Regions from separate parts of the Thalassotalea hakodatensis genome, predicted to be linked through region 3. Evidence: predicted binding sites of a transcription regulator. Region 3 holds the regulator's gene; each other region holds the start of a gene.

Region 1 (4,223 bases), 810 kb from region 3:
AGCAAGCAAAGGATAAAAAAGACGAAGAAAAGGCTGTTGATAAAACCAAATCAAAAGCACCTGTAGAAATCGACTGGGAAAATATCGAACGTCGCACTGTTCGTCTTACTGTACACTCATCACATTTAGGCCAAGCCTACCTGACTAAAGATGCTAAAGAGTTATATTACTTAGCGCGCTTTGAAAAAGGCTTTGATTTATGGCGTCAATCAATTAAAGATAAAAAGACGGAATTAGTCGCCAAGCTCAATGCCCGTTCTGTGAATATGTCGTTTAGTGAAGATGAAAAAAACCTTTTTATCCTTGCCGATGGTCAATTAAAGCAAGGTAAAGTCGGTAAAAAAATCACATTAAAATCAATTAAAGTTAATCCTGTTATGCAACTTAAAACTGTTGCAGAGCGAGAATTCATGTTTGACCACAGCTGGCGTGTCATTAAAGATAAATTTTATCGAAGCGATTATCATGGCATCGATTGGGATGATATTGGTAAATCTTATCGTAAGAAGCTAACTTCAATTGGTCATGGTCGAGATTTTGCCAACATGTTTGCTGAAATGACCGGCGAATTGAATGCGTCACACATTGGCTCATCTTACCGACCTAAATCTACGAGCACCAATGATAAAACCGGTCGTTTAGGGCTATTTTTTAATGATGATAATGGCTTACTGGTTGAAGAAGTACTCGCTAATGGTCCTTTCGATAATGCCGAAAGTAAAGTCAAGCTGGGTGTCAAATTAACCGCAGTAAATGGCGTTGAATTAACCAAAAACCAAAACCTATATCAGTTACTTAATCATACAACAGGTAGACGAGTAAGGTTCACCTTTGAAGACGCTAAAGGTAGTCATTTTGATGAAGTAATAAAGCCTGTATCAGCAAGAAAAGTAAGTAATTTATTATATGATCGTTGGGTGACATCACGTGAAGCATTAGTCAAGAAACTATCAAATGGACGTTTGGCTTATGTACATGTTCGAGGCATGAATGACCCTAGTTTTAGAGCCGTATATTCTAGTTTGTTAGGCAAACATTTTGATAAGGAAGCTGTGGTTGTTGATACTCGTTTTAATGGTGGTGGCTGGTTACACAACGACTTAGCGAAGCTACTTAGCGGTAATGAATATTTCACCATGCATGTACGAGGCCGCCAATATGCTGGTGACCCTTTTGATCAATGGAATAAGCCTTCTGTATTATTAATTAACGAAGGAAATTATAGCGACGCTCATGCTTTTGCTTACACCTATGATGAATTAGGCTTAGGTGAAATGGTAGGCATGCCTGTACCAGGAACGATGACTGCAGTTTGGTGGGAAACGGGTATTTCAGGTGATTTTCGTGCTGGGGTACCTCAAGTTGGTATGAAAGATACAAAAGGAAAATACCTAGAAAACAATCAAACTATGCCAGATCACATGGTTAAGAATGATCCTGAATCTTCATCAAAAGGTCAAGATAAGCAAATAGAGAAAGCCGTTGAAGTATTACTTAAAAAACTGAAGTAATCTCCTTCCTTTTGACCATGTTTATCATAAAAAATCCGCGTATATCGCGGATTTTTTTATGCTTCGAATACCATGAGAGTTAACAGACTTGATGATGTTAAATCAGCAAGACTCACAACTATTAAATATTTAATACCACAAACGATATAAAAAACACTCTGCTCTTTACGACTGACTATTAACATAGATGACTAAAGCAGAATGTTTTACATTTTTAGCTGACTAAAAAATGATTACCTTTGTTTCTTAAATCGACGCGAAGCTAGACCAATCACACCAAGTGCAAAAATAGCGATAGTAGATGGTTCAGGAATATCAACACCCTGCACAATATCAATACTAGAGCTTGCTAATAAAGTAGAGCCGTCAAATGCTGAGAGCTGAATGGTATAAATACCAACATCAGTATTATTGTAAGCTAAAGGACCGTTAAAAAATTCCATGTTCCAAGAGTTTTGCTGTGAAGCACCTGAATTGGAATTATCGTTCGGGCTGTTGATTGGGTCAAAAGATAAAAAGTTTGTCGCTGAAGATGGATCAAAATCAATCTCCATAAGATACGTTAAATCTCCGAAACTATATTGTGAACCAGAAACATCTATGCTCCAATCCCAGCTCCATATCGAAGTGGTCGATGCATTAGGAGCCCAACCGAAACCCGTTGGCGGAGCTACATTATCAAATGAATAAGTACCGTCACCATTACTGTTATATATAGATTGTGGATTATTATTTTCGTCAAAGCGCAATTTACCACGTATGCCTATTTCTATACCGTTGTTAGTTTCCGTTGTAAAAGCACCATTTTGATTTCCTGAACCAAAATGTACGCCGTTAATTAAATGTTGATCGTATAATAATCCAGCATTTGCAACACTGCTGATAGCCATTGCCAAACCTGCAATAGTCGTTTTTAAGTACTTAAGTTTCATTTAATACCCCTTTATTTATTCGTATTAGTAATTTTAGAAGATCGTAACACCACTATTATTTGTACATTTATACAAATAATATACCAAAGTAAAAATACTGAACATTTTCAATACCGTAGGAAGTAGGCAACATTAAGGCATCCATGAAGTGTAAAGCATTCTGACACAGTAGCTCACTAATCATTTGATTTATCGGCGTATTTACGAGCCTTACCTTTAGATTAGAAAGTACATAAAGCCAAGGCTACGTTAACAATAACGATGAAAAACTTTGCGTGTATCAAAATTAAAGTTGAACGTATCAATATAATGAGAGAGCACTTATTTAGATTAGCTAACAAAAAATCAACTTATCTAATGATCACAGCTATTGTCACGACAACGTTTAAAGTTTTGCCAGTGTGCAAAAGCTAGAATCATGGTTGCAAATACCGTTAGCGTTTTTTCTACATTTTCACCCCACAGTTCATGAACAAATAATGCAGCAAAAACAAGTAAGCAAAGCCCAGAAAGAATCGTTAATAATATCCTTTTACTCTTATGCTTATAGCATCCCAAAAAGCCAGCCATTATGCTCAAAGGTATAATAAACCATACTATCGCTTGATGAAATTCATGCTCATTACTACTAAACACTGAGATTGTCGGAAATAGTGCAATAAAAATAGGCACAATAGCACAGTGAATAGCACAAATAACGGATGTTGCAATAGATAGCTTATCTAAGATCGGTTGTTCAAAAATCTTCATATTATGTCTTCCATATTAGTTTTGATCAGAGCACATCATTAATTCACAAATAATAAATGAGATTATTAAATTGCTTTCTCATCTAATACACTGACATCACTTGCTGTTAATCGATATCTTCGTGCAGTTCTGTAAAGTAAATTAATGATAAAAAGAGTGGAAATGTATTATCTGAATCTCTATTGCACTTGCTCAAAGTGTTAGTAATTTGAATATTAGTAACCGTCGCCATATTCGCATATCTATCTAAAGCTCAAAAAACACTCCTGTTTAATAGCATTACACCAACCCTTCGATTAGTGATCCGCATATACAGGACTAAAAATAGCACTACAATAAACCGCACTTGCAATAGCAGTACGCTTAAAAATACTTTTCTTCATTATGATTGTTTAAAACAGGCTAGCTATTGATATGTTATATCATAACAACACAAGTAAAAGTTTCGCAATCTCTTTTTTAATTTTTAAACATGGTTTAAAAACTTATTAATAAAAAAGAGTAAAAAATCACAAAAACCACATGAACATGCAGGCAAATGCTGCGAAAGTGAAACAATTATTCAAAAATGAAATTTTAATCAAATAAGGGAAGTTTTTGGCAATCTATACGATACCAGCATCGCTAACATGATAAAAACACTGGAAATAAATAAACAAGCTGTCAAACCGTAATATTGATAAACCCAACCAGACAGTACGGTGCCTATCAGCCTACCCATCGCGTTTGCCATATAGTAAAAACCAACGTCCAAAGAAACTCCGTCAGCGTTTGCCATACTGACAATTAAATAGCTATGTAATGAAGAATTAACGGCAAACAATATACCAAATATTAATAGCCCTATAACTAAAGAAAGTTGAACTGCCCACTGAAAAGACAACATAATTGCAATGCTAAAGGTAACGAATGCTAATAAAGAAGTCCATTTAACTGCATCTTTCGCAGGTGATACACCTTGGTCAAGGTTAAATAGTGAAGGAACACATGATTGCACAATTCCATAGCCAATGACCCAAATGGCAAGAAA
Region 2 (4,223 bases), 900 kb from region 3:
ACAATCTCAGATAGATAAGGAACTTGTGCAATGTTATCAATAATTTCAGGCAATGCTTTACCTTCAAGTTCAGAATAAAGTGACGGTAAAATTAACCCTAATGGTCTTTTCTTTGAAAACGCCAATAGCTCTTGTTCTAGGCTTTCTTGATCACGTTGCCCTAAGTTATGTAACGTTGTTACCGTACCATTTTGATAAAAATCAGCCATGTTGCACCTCGTGATGATGAATAAAAGGAAGTAAATGCGTTAATGTTTCAGCCCAACCTTTCGGGCCATATTCGTCGCTTTGAATCGCTTTGGATTGACGCTCTAATGCAGGAAAATCATGCTTAGGTGATCGAATTTGTACGGCAATATCTGCCGTTTCAAGCATGGCAATATCGTTGTCACTATCACCTAACGCAATAGTCGTTATATCTGATGCGGGATATTGTTCGCGGTATCTTTCCGCAAGCCAGTGTTGTGCAAGCCCTTTATCGCAAGCACCACTAATATGTAAAAAGCGTCCGCCTTGCAGTACATTTGCACCATAATCTGACATCAAATCGATGAAAGCCTTACGTTGTTTATGTGTACCATTCCAATGAAGCGGTTCGCTAAATTCTCGCTGTAATGCGTTTTTTGCTTGTTGCTCGCTTAAGTGAGTAAGCGCAACGAGCTCGTTCACCGTCAACTGAGAAAAACCCGTAAAATACTGTTGATACTCAAACGCCACATTTTTCAGTAATGAAAGCCAATAACTTCTTGGCTGACAAAATGTTTTAACCCAATAATTCCCTTGTTGAAAAGCATCTTCTGGTTGTTTATCAAAGTAATTAATAGGGATATAAATAGCAGCACCATTTTCAACAATAAATGGCGTAGACAATGCTAGATCATTTCGCAACTCTTCTAATTCAACAAAGGTTTTACTGGTGTTTAATATAAGGGGAATATCAGCCGCCTTTAATGCCAATAACGTTGGTTTAGCAGCCTGCCAACTATAGGTTTCATGATCTAGTAACGTGCCATCTAAATCGCTAAATATTAGGTAAGTATTTTTCATATTAATCGCCTATAACCACTTGCTTAACTTGTCGATCATAATCAAGCAATAACAGGTAATTCATTTGCTGAGGAAGTGTTACTAAACCGTGTTCGGTTAAACGTTGAAAATACTGAATAAACTGACGGATCTGTTCCGAAGACATGATTTGATTGTTTGTATCTTCGGAGTTTTCTGCCAGTTTATTTTCTTGTTCTAACCGCCACTGAAATACCGCATTAAATGATGGCGCAGCCAACATCACCCAATAATCAAACAACTGATATAGTGGTTGATAGTTTTCGACTAACTGTTGATTCACATAGGTACGCCAAACACATTGTTCATCATTAGTTTGTTCTAACCGATTGATTGCGGGGGTTAACGCTGTACTTTCTTGCCTCATAACACCCCAACACCAGCCTTCAAGAAGCACTAAATCAGGCTGGTCTTTCACATACTTCCACTGCGTTACATATTTAACATCATCTATGGCCTTATCGAACGCAGGTATTTGCACGCCAGAATTGCCTTGTTTTAACGCCAATAATGTTCTAGATAATAAGTCAATATCATGGGTGCCTGGCACACCTCGGGTCGCTAACAAAGGGTGTATTTTCTCGGCTAGCTTATTTCGCGACTGTTTAGATAAGTAAAAATCATCAAGTGATAGGTTAACCACGTTGACATTGAAATTTTGCACTAAATACTCAGCGATGAACGCGCACATGGTTGACTTGCCACTTCCTTGGCAACCATTAATACCGACAAATAAAGGAGATTCACCACAATGAATACGCTCAAGTAACGTATTTGCTAACGGCACATAAAACTGTGATGCGGTTTCTTGAAACGCGTCAGATAGTTGGTGTTTGGCAATAAATTCGCTGAGCATTTTGTCCATCAATATATCCTACATTAACATCTTTATTTCAACTCTCGTGCCAAATCAAGCATATAGAGAAAATTTAAAATATCTTGTTGTTAATTAAGAGTATATTAGTTTATTACAAAACACCTTGTAGAAAGAATAACATGCTAAGTTGGCTAGTTTTAACGCAACGATGCACCATGAAGGTGCACCCTGTTATTTTTGTAAACACCTGTGATGGAACGCTAAATGCTCATCAATAAAACTTGAGATAAAATAATAGCTATGATCATAGCCAGCCCGCGTTCTAAGCTCTAATGCAGAGCCATGTTGTTGCGCTGCACGTTGAAGATTCTTAGGTTTTAATTGTTCAGCGAGAAAATTATCCGCGTCTCCTTGATCCACTAGTATCGGTAGTGTTGATTTTTCTTGAGCCAGTAAATGACAGGCATCATAAGATAACCAATCGTTTTTATTGTCACCTAAATAGGCCGAGAACGCTTTTTCACCCCATGGACATTGTGACGGATTTGTAATCGGACTAAACGCTGAAATAGACTGATATTGATCTTGATTTCGTAGACCTATAACCAAGGCACCGTGCCCACCCATGCTATGCCCCGCAATTGAACGTTTATCGGTAACTGGAAAGCTTTGTTCGATCAGTCTAGGCAACTCATACACTATATAATCGTACATTTGGTAATGTTCAGACCAAGGAGATTGCGTAGCATTAACATAAAAACCAGCCCCTTGTCCTAAGTCATAAGCATCATCATTGGCGACATTTTCGCCACGCGGGCTCGTATCAGGCGCAACAATAGCAACGCCTAGTTCAGCCGCTTTCTTAAAAGCGCCAGCTTTTTGCATAAAATTTTCATCAGTACAGGTTAGCCCTGAAAGCCAATAAAGAACAGGCACAGGTTTGTCTGCATTAGCGTTAGGCGGTAAAAATATCGCCAAACGCATCGTGCACTGCAAGGTAGTTGAAAAATGTGTAAATTGCTGATGAACACCTTCACACACTTTTGCTTGACTAATTTGTTCCATTAACGCTCCTTATTTATCCATATGGATCACTGAACGAATACTTTTACCTTCATGCATGAGATCAAACGCAGTGTTTATATCTGCTAGCCCCATGGTGTGGGTAATAAACTCTTGTAAGCCAAAGTCACCTGCTAAATATTTTTCAACAATATCAGGTAGTTCTGAACGACCTTTCACACCACCAAACGCAGTACCTCGCCATACACGACCTGTTACTAACTGAAATGGTCTTGTTGAAATTTCTTGTCCTGCGCCAGCGACGCCAATAATAACTGATTCACCCCAGCCTTTATGACAACACTCTAACGCTTGACGCATTACATTAACGTTGCCTATACATTCAAAAGAGTAATCAACACCGCCATCGGTAATGTCAACAATCTGTTCTTGTATCGGCTTATCTACTTTTTGAGGGTTAATAACATCTGTTGCACCTAGCTGTTGCGCTAAATCAAATTTTGACTCATTAATATCAACACCAATAATGCGTGATGCGCCAGCCATTCTTGCACCAATAATAGCTGACAAACCAATACCACCTAAGCCGAACACAGCAACCGTATCGCCAGGTTGTACTTTAGCCGTATTAAGCACAGCTCCCATACCAGTAGTAACACCACAGCCTAATAAACATACTTCTTCTAATGGCGCGGTTTTATTGACCTTAGCGAGTGATATTTCAGGTAACACCGTATATTCAGAAAACGTAGAGCATCCCATATAATGATAAATAGGCTCACCGTTAATAGAAAACCTTGAAGTGCCATCTGGCATCACGCCTTTGCCTTGTGTTTCACGCACCGCTTGGCATAAATTGGTTTTACCTGAAGTACAAAACTTACATTCCCCGCACTCTGCGGTATAGAGTGGAATAACATGGTCGCCCACGTCAACACTGGTAACGCCTTCACCAACCATCTCCACAATACCGCCACCTTCATGACCCAAGATAGAAGGAAAAACGCCTTCAGGATCTTCTCCTGATAAGGTAAAAGCATCAGTATGGCATACACCTGAGGCAATAATACGTACTAATACTTCACCCGCTTTTGGTAATTGAACATCAACCTCTTCCATTTTAAGTGGTTCACCTGCTGCCCATGCAACGGCAGCTTTTGATTTAATCGAAGTTTGTCCGGGTGCTAATTTAAGAGACATTATTTTTCCTAATTTTTATATTCACTTTTGAAACAGTATAGCGCTCTGCCATTACTCTTACGAGCTCAATTGCTCATAGACAAGCTACAACATTGTTTGACGGTTATAATTTTGAAGG
Region 3 (4,223 bases):
CCTACAAGCTGATGAAATAAAATATGAGCCAGCCAAAAACACAGTGACCATTTCCGGTAATGCCGAATTACGTCAAGAAGGCAGTAAAGTAAACGGTAGTGTGATTACCTATAATTTCTTAACTGAACAAGTACTTGCTAAAAGCGAGAATGATCAACGCGTTAAAACCGTATTACAGCCAAAGCAATTAGAAGAAAAAAATCCATGAACAATGCGAAATTAAATGCTACTCACTTGGCTAAATCCTATAAAGGGCGTATGGTAGTTAAAAATGTTGGCTTAGAAGTAAATGCTGGCCAAATCGTTGGTTTGTTAGGGCCAAATGGTGCAGGAAAAACCACCTCATTTTATATGATAGTAGGCTTGGTTACCCAAGATAACGGCAGCATTACGTTAAATGACGAAGATATCACTTTGCTACCAATGCACGAACGAGCACGCAGAGGTATTGGCTATCTTCCACAAGAAGCGTCTATTTTTCGAAAATTGACTGTATATGAAAATATTATGGCGATTTTACAAACGAGAAAAGAACTAACAGAAATAGAACGAGAAGAAAAACTAGAACATTTAGTAGAAGAATTTAACATTGGACATATTACCGAAAATTTAGGTATGAGTTTATCTGGTGGTGAACGTCGTCGAGTAGAAATTGCCAGAGCACTAGCAGCTGACCCTAAGTTTATTCTGTTAGATGAGCCTTTTGCGGGTGTTGATCCAATTTCTGTAGGTGATATAAAAAAAATTATTCTACACTTAAAAAATAAAGGCATCGGCATATTAATAACCGATCATAACGTTAGAGAAACACTTGATGTGTGTGAACATGCTTACATTGTAAGCCATGGCGAACTCATTGCCCAAGGTGATGCAGATCAAATCCTAGCGAATCAACAAGTCAGAGATGTATATCTTGGTGAACAATTCACGTTATAGTTATAATATGCTTTAGCAAAAATATAAGATTTACTTGAAAGGATAAGAAGTAATTAATGCGCCCAAGTCTGCAACTACGTATCGGACAACAACTCACAATGACGCCGCAACTCCAGCAGGCGATCAAGTTATTGCAGTTGTCCACGTTGGATTTACAACAAGAAATTCAAGAAGCACTAGAAAGCAACCCTTTGCTTGAGGTTGACGAATCATCATCGTCTGTAGAAGACAACCAACCTGATCGTTTAGAAGAAGCTTTTTCCGCAAACACTAATGACGAGAAACCAAACAATAACGATGGTTCAGAAGACTCTACCCCAACGGTAGACGAAATTAGTACCACCGAAGCAATGGATAAATCAGATATCCCTGAAGAACTGAATATCGATACAACATGGGATGAAAGTTACAGTGCTGGCGTATCAAATACCGGCGCAGCACCTATCTCTGACGATTACGTTTACCAAGGCGAAACCACCGATTCCATCCAAGATCACCTACGCTGGCAAATGAAGCTAACCCCGTTCAGTGAAACAGACGAAGCTATAGCCATGGCAATCATCGACGCCATTGACGATGCTGGCTATTTACGCGTCACCACAGAAGAAATTTTAGAATCAGTTGGTGTTGAAGACGTTGAACTTGATGAAGTCGAAGCAGTATTAAAGCGAATTAATGTTTTTGACCCCGTAGGCGTAGGTGCTCGATCAATTGCTGAATGCTTAACTATTCAACTGAACCAATTTGATAAAGACACACCATGGTTAAATGAAAGTAAACTCGTGATCAATGAGTACATTGATTTACTCGGTAACCGTGATTATCGACAAATCATGCGGAAAGCAAAACTCAAAGAAGATCAATTACGTGAAGTGATCCGCTTAATTCAATCTTTAGATCCTCGCCCTGGTGATTCTGTGATCCAAGGTGAAGATCAATATGTGGTACCTGATGTATCAGTCGAAAAGAAAAATGGTCGTTGGATCGTAGAATTAAACCCAGATACTGCACCAAGGCTTTCAGTAAATCAACAATACGCTTCAATGGCTCGCTCGATGAAAAACACGAATGACAGTCAGTTTATTCGATCAAACTTACAAGAAGCTAAATGGTTTATCAAAAGTTTAGAAAGTCGAAACGACACCTTATTAAAAGTGTCTAACTGTATTGTGCAACGTCAACAAGGATTCTTTGAACACGGCCCAGAAGCCATGCGTCCAATGGTGTTAAACGACATTGCTGAAGCTGTAGACATGCATGAATCGACCATTTCACGAGTGACCACGCAAAAATACATGCATACACCGCGTGGTATTTTTGAACTTAAATATTTTTTCTCTAGTCATGTAAGTACAGAAAATGGCGGAGAATGTTCTTCAACAGCGATTCGCGCTTTAATTAAAAAGCTCGTTGCTGCAGAAGTGCCTGCTAAGCCACTGAGTGATAGCAAAATGGCAGAACTATTGGCTGAACAGGGTATCAATGTTGCTAGACGGACGATTGCTAAATATCGAGAATCGTTAAATATTCCACCGTCTAACCAACGTAAAAGTTTACTTTAACTCTCTAGTAAAAGGATAACGCTTATGCAAATTAACCTTGCCGGACATCATGTTGAAATTACTGAACCTATGCGCGATAGCGTCAATAAAAAGTTTGCAAAGCTAGAGCGGCACTTCGATCACATTAACAATGTTTATGTTGTGTTAACGGTTGAGAAACTGAGTCAAATTGCTGAAGCAACCGTACACCTAAGTGGCACTGAAGTGCATGCTAAAGCGGAAAATAATGATATGTACACATCAATAGATTCACTCGTCAATAAGCTCGATAAACAGATCCTCAAATACAAGGGAAAAATTAATCAACATTAGTTTGTTGATCACAAAATCCACTATGAATTTTATCGATATCATCAAAGAGGACTGCACACTGTGTGCAGTCCAAGCTACCAGCAAAAAACGTATTCTTGAACTTTTATGCAGTAAAGCTGCTGATACCAACGATCAAGTCACCACTTATAATTTACTTGAAAGCTTAATGTTAAGAGAGAAAATGGGCTCTACCGGTATCGGTAATGGTATTGCTATTCCACACGGTCGGCTAACATCAACAGATAAAGTCATGATTGTTATCGCTACAGCAGAAACCCCGATAGAATTTGACGCCATTGATAATCGGCCTGTAGATATTTTTATCGCCTTATTTGTACCGGAAGCTAAGTGCCAACAACATTTATCAACGCTACAAAGTATTGCCAAAGTATTCAGCGATAAAAGCGTGTGTAAGCAAGTACGCAAATGCGACAACAACCACGAATTATTTCAATTACTAAAATCTACTGCCCAATAACCTAGGATTTCATCAATGAAACTTACGATAGTAAGTGGCCGCTCCGGCTCAGGTAAAACAGTCGCTTTGCGCGTGTTAGAAGATTTAGGTTATTATTGTGTAGATAATATTCCTGTAAATTTATTACCGGCATTGACCCATACGGTTATTAATGACTACGAAACAGTTGCTGTAAGCCTAGACGTTAGGAACTTACCTGCTGAACCAACAGATGTACCAGAAATACTCGATTATTTACCTAGTGCAGTAGAGCTTTCTATTGTGTATTTAGACGCTGATGACGGCGATCTTATTAGACGGTTTAGCGAAACACGTCGTTTGCATCCGCTCATTCGCCAGAACATCGCACTCGACCAAGCGATGACTTTAGAAAAGAAATTACTTGAACCCATTGCTGCTCGCGCCAATTTATATATAAATACTAGTCAGTTAACACCACATCAACTTGCAGACTTGATACGCGAGCGAGTATTGGGCAAAAAAAGTGGTTCCATGGTAGTAGTGTTTGAATCATTTGGTTTTAAACACGGGCTACCAAAAGATGCAGATTTTGTCTTTGACGCGCGCTTTTTACCCAACCCTTTTTGGGAAAAAGAATTAAAGCCGTTTACTGGGTTAGAGCAACCAGTAAAAGACTTTCTCGCCAGCCAACCAATTGTGACCAAGTTTATCTGGCAGATAAACAGCTTTATGATGACTTGGTTACCGCATTTAGAACGGAATAATCGTAGTTATATTACTATCGCTATTGGCTGCACTGGTGGTAAGCATCGCTCTGTATATATTGCCGAATTGTTAGCATCTAACTTAAAGAAAGAGCGTAAAGATGTACAAGCTCGTCACCGCGATCTTAAATTACCCAGCACATAATAGACCTTTGTCTGGCAAGTATTTTTCATCATAATAACGTAGTAAGTAATTGAATGAATACAACG
Region 4 (4,223 bases), 1.9 Mb from region 3:
AAGTAGAATTCACCATGTTGAAGATACTTCATACCATTTACTTCGATATTCATTACAGCCCCCTTGAAGCGAAAAGCTTCGATAAAATTAATTTCTTTAACAAGGGAACATTAGCGGGATTAAGCTTGGCTTGGGTAAGTAATCGAGCGCGATATTTATCGCGATTATTTACAATTGTAAGTCTTTGTTCAGTCACGGTTAATTATTCTCTTGTCATTATCCCTCTTGCAAAAAAACGGCAGGGCTTCGTTGCACCTCCACCCCGCCAACAAGAGCTAGTTAGATTTAAAATGGCTTTCGCAGTTATGAACTGACTTAACGATTGATACGCAAACAACAATCAGTAAAACCACTTGTGCTGCGAAAGCAGAAGAGATATTAAATGATAGCTTCACACCTGTAAAGGCAGGCTTTTCGTGTTGCTTTAGGGTTTACATAGGGCTAAACTTTTAGTTAGCAAACAACAATCAGGTGGTAACATGACTCTGCAAGACTTACTAGATAAGGTCTGTGATGGAATGTCAGACAATAAGACATCACAAAAACTTGGAATTACACGTATTTCATTTAGTAAATACAGAAATGGACATGCCATTCCAAACGATGATGTGTTAGAAAAAATGATAGAGATTAGCGGACTTGATCCAATAGAAGTATATACAGCCGCTTATGCTGAAAAGGTGCATAACCCATTAGTGGCAAAGGCATTTAGAGAGTACAAATCTATTGTTGCATAACATTTTAGACTCAGTAAAAAGCCGCTTTTTAGCGGTTTTTTAGTACCTATAGAAAGTTGTTAATAATTTAATTTTCGTGTTTTTGTTGGATTTTTTAGGCGTGAATTCTTATACAGTATAGAAACCCTGATACAGCCAGTATTTTAGCGCTTTGGGGTGACACGTGTATGACCGTACAGTATCAAGTTTTTTTTTATTATAAAGTAGTTTTTTTGCTGAATTAAACAGTAGTATCTTGTTTATATTGAAAATTTTATTCGCTTTAAGGTTTAGCTAACAAACAAAAAAAAACGCTACTCAAAGCGAGTAGCGTTTTTCATTTATGTATTTTCTGTTAGATTATGCTTTTCTTCTTGAAAAAGATAACCCCATCATTGCTAAACCTAAAATAGCAATTGTAGAAGGTTCTGGTACAGTAACTGAGCCAACATCAAGTGCTGAATACATGATGGTGCCACCTGCAGTTAAAAACTCACCAAAGCCATTACCAAAAAAAGTAACCGTAGTAAATTGAGACGAATCATCAATAGCACCAACGAAGAATGCATCACCAGCATTACCGCCTGCAGCCGTTGCAGGGTTATCGTTAACATTTGTAGCACTTGCTACTTTAATTGCTGTACCGCCATCAAAGCTGATAAATAACTCAGAAGTAAAACAGCATGTTGCCCAATCGCCTACTTCAAAGCCTAATGCATTCACTGCGCTGTCAAACGTAAAGGTTAAACCAGAACCTGCACCATTATCATTGTTATCTCGCGGGTCAATACCAATCATTTCACCTGTAGAGTTATCAACATTTGCACCATAAACACTTTCATATGATCCATCAGTGGTTGAAATCGTAAAATCACCCAAATCCCAAGAGTTTCCGCCACTTAATCCACTTAAATTAACTGAACTTACCGCGCTGCCTGCATTCGTCACAGTTGTTGTGAATTGATTTTGACCATTTGTGATCGTGTCATAATAATCTAGTATTGTCGCTTGAGATGCACCAGCTACTAGGCATAAAGAAAGAGAAAGAGTTTTGATTGCTTTATTAATCATTTTTTATTCCATTAAGTTAATTAAAAACATTTTGTTATTACAAACAAAAAGCAAATTAAATGCCAGCATGTATATAACCCATAAAAACAATAACTTAAGAATTTTAAATAACAAAAACATTACATAAGTGTAAAATATTTAGACACTTTTCCAAAGTTACTCTATTTAAGGTTGAATACACCCCTTAGTTAAAATTACAATCTACAACATAAGAACATATTGATAAGTTAATTAATGACCACAAACCCAAGCCTTGATTCACACACACCCATGATGCGTCAGTATCTGACAATAAAAGCTGAATTTCCGAACATTTTGGTTTTTTATCGTATGGGGGATTTTTACGAATTATTTTTTGATGATGCGAAAAAAGCCGCAGATTTACTTGATATATCCTTAACAGCTCGTGGTAAAGCTGGCGGCAATGCAATTCCAATGGCCGGTGTGCCCTACCATGCCGTAGAAAATTATTTAGCTAAACTCGTTAAACTTGGTGAATCTGTCGCTATATGTGAACAAGTAGGTGATCCCGCAACCAGTAAAGGCCCTGTAGAAAGAAAAGTTGTTCGCATTGTGACACCTGGAACTATTAGCGATGAAGCTTTATTGTCTGATCGCCAAGACAATTTACTCGTTTGTATTTTTCAACATAAAGAACACTTTGGCCTAGCATACTTAGATATGACCAGCGGGCGTTTTGTCATCTGTGAACCCCAATCTAACGAGCAACTGCAAGCTGAATTACAACGATTATCGCCTGCAGAGCTGTTATATCCGGAGTCTTTCGAGCATGAAGCTTTGATCCGAAGCTTTAAAGGAATAAGAAGACGCCCTGACTGGGAATTTGACCATCAAACATCCGTGGCATTATTGAACAAGCAATTTAACACTAAAGAATTAAAAGGCTTCGGAGTAGAAGCGTTTCCATTAGGCATAGCAGCCGCAGGTTGTTTGTTACAGTATGTGAAAGACACTCAGCGAACTGCTTTGCCGCATATACGTGCTATCAAAGCAGAATCGGCACAACAAGGTGTTATTTTAGATGCAGCCACACGCCGAAATTTAGAATTAACCCAGAATTTACAAGGTGGACAAGAAAATACTTTATCTTCAGTATTAGATGGCACAACCACCCCAATGGGTTCTAGATTACTAAAGCGTTGGTTGCATTTTCCGTTGCGCGATTTGCCTACGTTACAAGCGAGGCAGCATGCTACTTCAACATTAATTGAGCATGAATCATATGTAGACATTCAAGATTTATTAAAAAAAATGGGCGATGTTGAGCGAATTGTTGCCCGAATTGCATTAAGAACAGCTAGACCTCGTGACTTTGCAAGGCTCAAAAATGCATTACATATATTGCCAATGCTACAACCATTTACAGCTAATACCAAAAGTGAACTACTCACAACAGTTGCTAAAAATACGCAACCAATAAGTCACCTCAGCGATTTATTAACCACGGCTATCGTTGAGAACCCGCCTGTGTTAATAAGAGATGGTGGGGTAATCGCGCCTGGCTACAATCAAGAGCTAGATACCTTAAGGGATCTTAGCCAAGGGGCGAGTGAGTTTTTAGCCCAGCTAGAGCAAAGAGAGAAAGAGAAAACTGGCATTCAATCATTAAAAGTTGGTTACAATAAAGTACATGGCTTTTATATTGAAATTAGCCGCGCAAGCTCGAATGAAGTTCCGCCGGAGTATATTCGTAGACAAACATTAAAAAATAACGAGCGCTTTATCACCGAAGAATTGAAATCTCATGAAGAAAAAGTATTAAGTGCGCAAAGTAAGTTTTTAGCCTTAGAAAAAAAATTATATGAAGCGCTATTTGATCTCATACTGCCAAACATCGATTCTTTACAGTCTCTTGCTGACTCCTTAGCGACTTTGGATGTAATCGCTAACTTTGCTGAACGAGCAGAAACGTTACAATACTCACAACCAATATTACATGATGGCTCAGGCATACATATTGATAATGGCCGTCATCCCGTAGTCGAACAAATGACAGCAGATCCTTTCATTGCAAACCCTGTAGCACTGTCAGACAGCCGTAAAATGCTGATAATTACCGGCCCTAACATGGGCGGTAAATCAACTTATATGCGCCAAACTGCATTAATCGTTTTACTTGCTCATGTGGGTTGTTTTGTACCGGCAGATGCCGCTAAAATCAGCTTAGTTGATCGTATTTTTACCCGAATTGGTGCTTCTGATGATTTAGCAAGTGGTCGTTCTACCTTTATGGTTGAAATGACGGAAACGGCCAATATTCTGCATAATGCAAGCCAAAATAGTTTGGTATTACTCGATGAAATTGGTAGAGGTACTAGTACTTACGATGGTCTTTCACTCGCCTGGGCGTGTGCAGAAATGCTTGCTTTACGCACTAAAGCTTATACATTATTTGCCAGTCATTATTTTGAACTA

Evidence for each region. The regulator sigma-54, encoded in region 3, starts transcription at its own class of promoters, with help from an activator protein. The targets are predictions, from matches to a motif close to GTTGGCACGNNNNTNGNNT.
Region 1: a site for sigma-54 is predicted at 2,513-2,531, ahead of QUE72_RS06420 (PEP-CTERM sorting domain-containing protein). Genes of this name have one in related genera too.
Region 2: a site for sigma-54 is predicted at 1,957-1,975, ahead of QUE72_RS17850 (kinase). Genes of this name have one in related genera too.
Region 4: a site for sigma-54 is predicted at 1,836-1,854, ahead of QUE72_RS13510 (PEP-CTERM sorting domain-containing protein). Genes of this name have one in related genera too.

What each region holds. Positions count from the first base shown of each region.
Region 1 is NZ_AP027365.1:1,461,899-1,466,121, reverse strand. It holds gene QUE72_RS06425 (S41 family peptidase) at 1-1,511, shown strand, start outside; gene QUE72_RS06420 (PEP-CTERM sorting domain-containing protein) at 1,745-2,443, opposite strand; gene QUE72_RS06415 (MerC domain-containing protein) at 2,798-3,193, opposite strand; gene arsJ (organoarsenical effux MFS transporter ArsJ) at 3,774-4,223, opposite strand, start outside.
Region 2 is NZ_AP027365.1:4,022,960-4,027,182, forward strand. It holds gene QUE72_RS17840 (glycosyltransferase family protein) at 1-209, opposite strand, end outside; gene QUE72_RS17845 (HAD-IIB family hydrolase) at 202-1,047, opposite strand; gene QUE72_RS17850 (kinase) at 1,049-1,930, opposite strand; gene fghA (S-formylglutathione hydrolase) at 2,114-2,947, opposite strand; gene QUE72_RS17860 (S-(hydroxymethyl)glutathione dehydrogenase/class III alcohol dehydrogenase) at 2,957-4,105, opposite strand.
Region 3 is NZ_AP027365.1:652,014-656,236, reverse strand. It holds gene lptA (lipopolysaccharide transport periplasmic protein LptA) at 1-208, shown strand, start outside; gene lptB (LPS export ABC transporter ATP-binding protein) at 205-936, shown strand; gene QUE72_RS02785 (RNA polymerase factor sigma-54) at 993-2,498, shown strand; gene hpf (ribosome hibernation promoting factor) at 2,523-2,810, shown strand; gene ptsN (PTS IIA-like nitrogen regulatory protein PtsN) at 2,833-3,288, shown strand; gene rapZ (RNase adapter RapZ) at 3,304-4,158, shown strand.
Region 4 is NZ_AP027365.1:3,051,267-3,055,489, forward strand. It holds gene QUE72_RS13500 (hypothetical protein) at 1-53, opposite strand, end outside; gene QUE72_RS13505 (helix-turn-helix domain-containing protein) at 519-737, shown strand; gene QUE72_RS13510 (PEP-CTERM sorting domain-containing protein) at 1,077-1,787, opposite strand; gene mutS (DNA mismatch repair protein MutS) at 2,022-4,223, shown strand, end outside.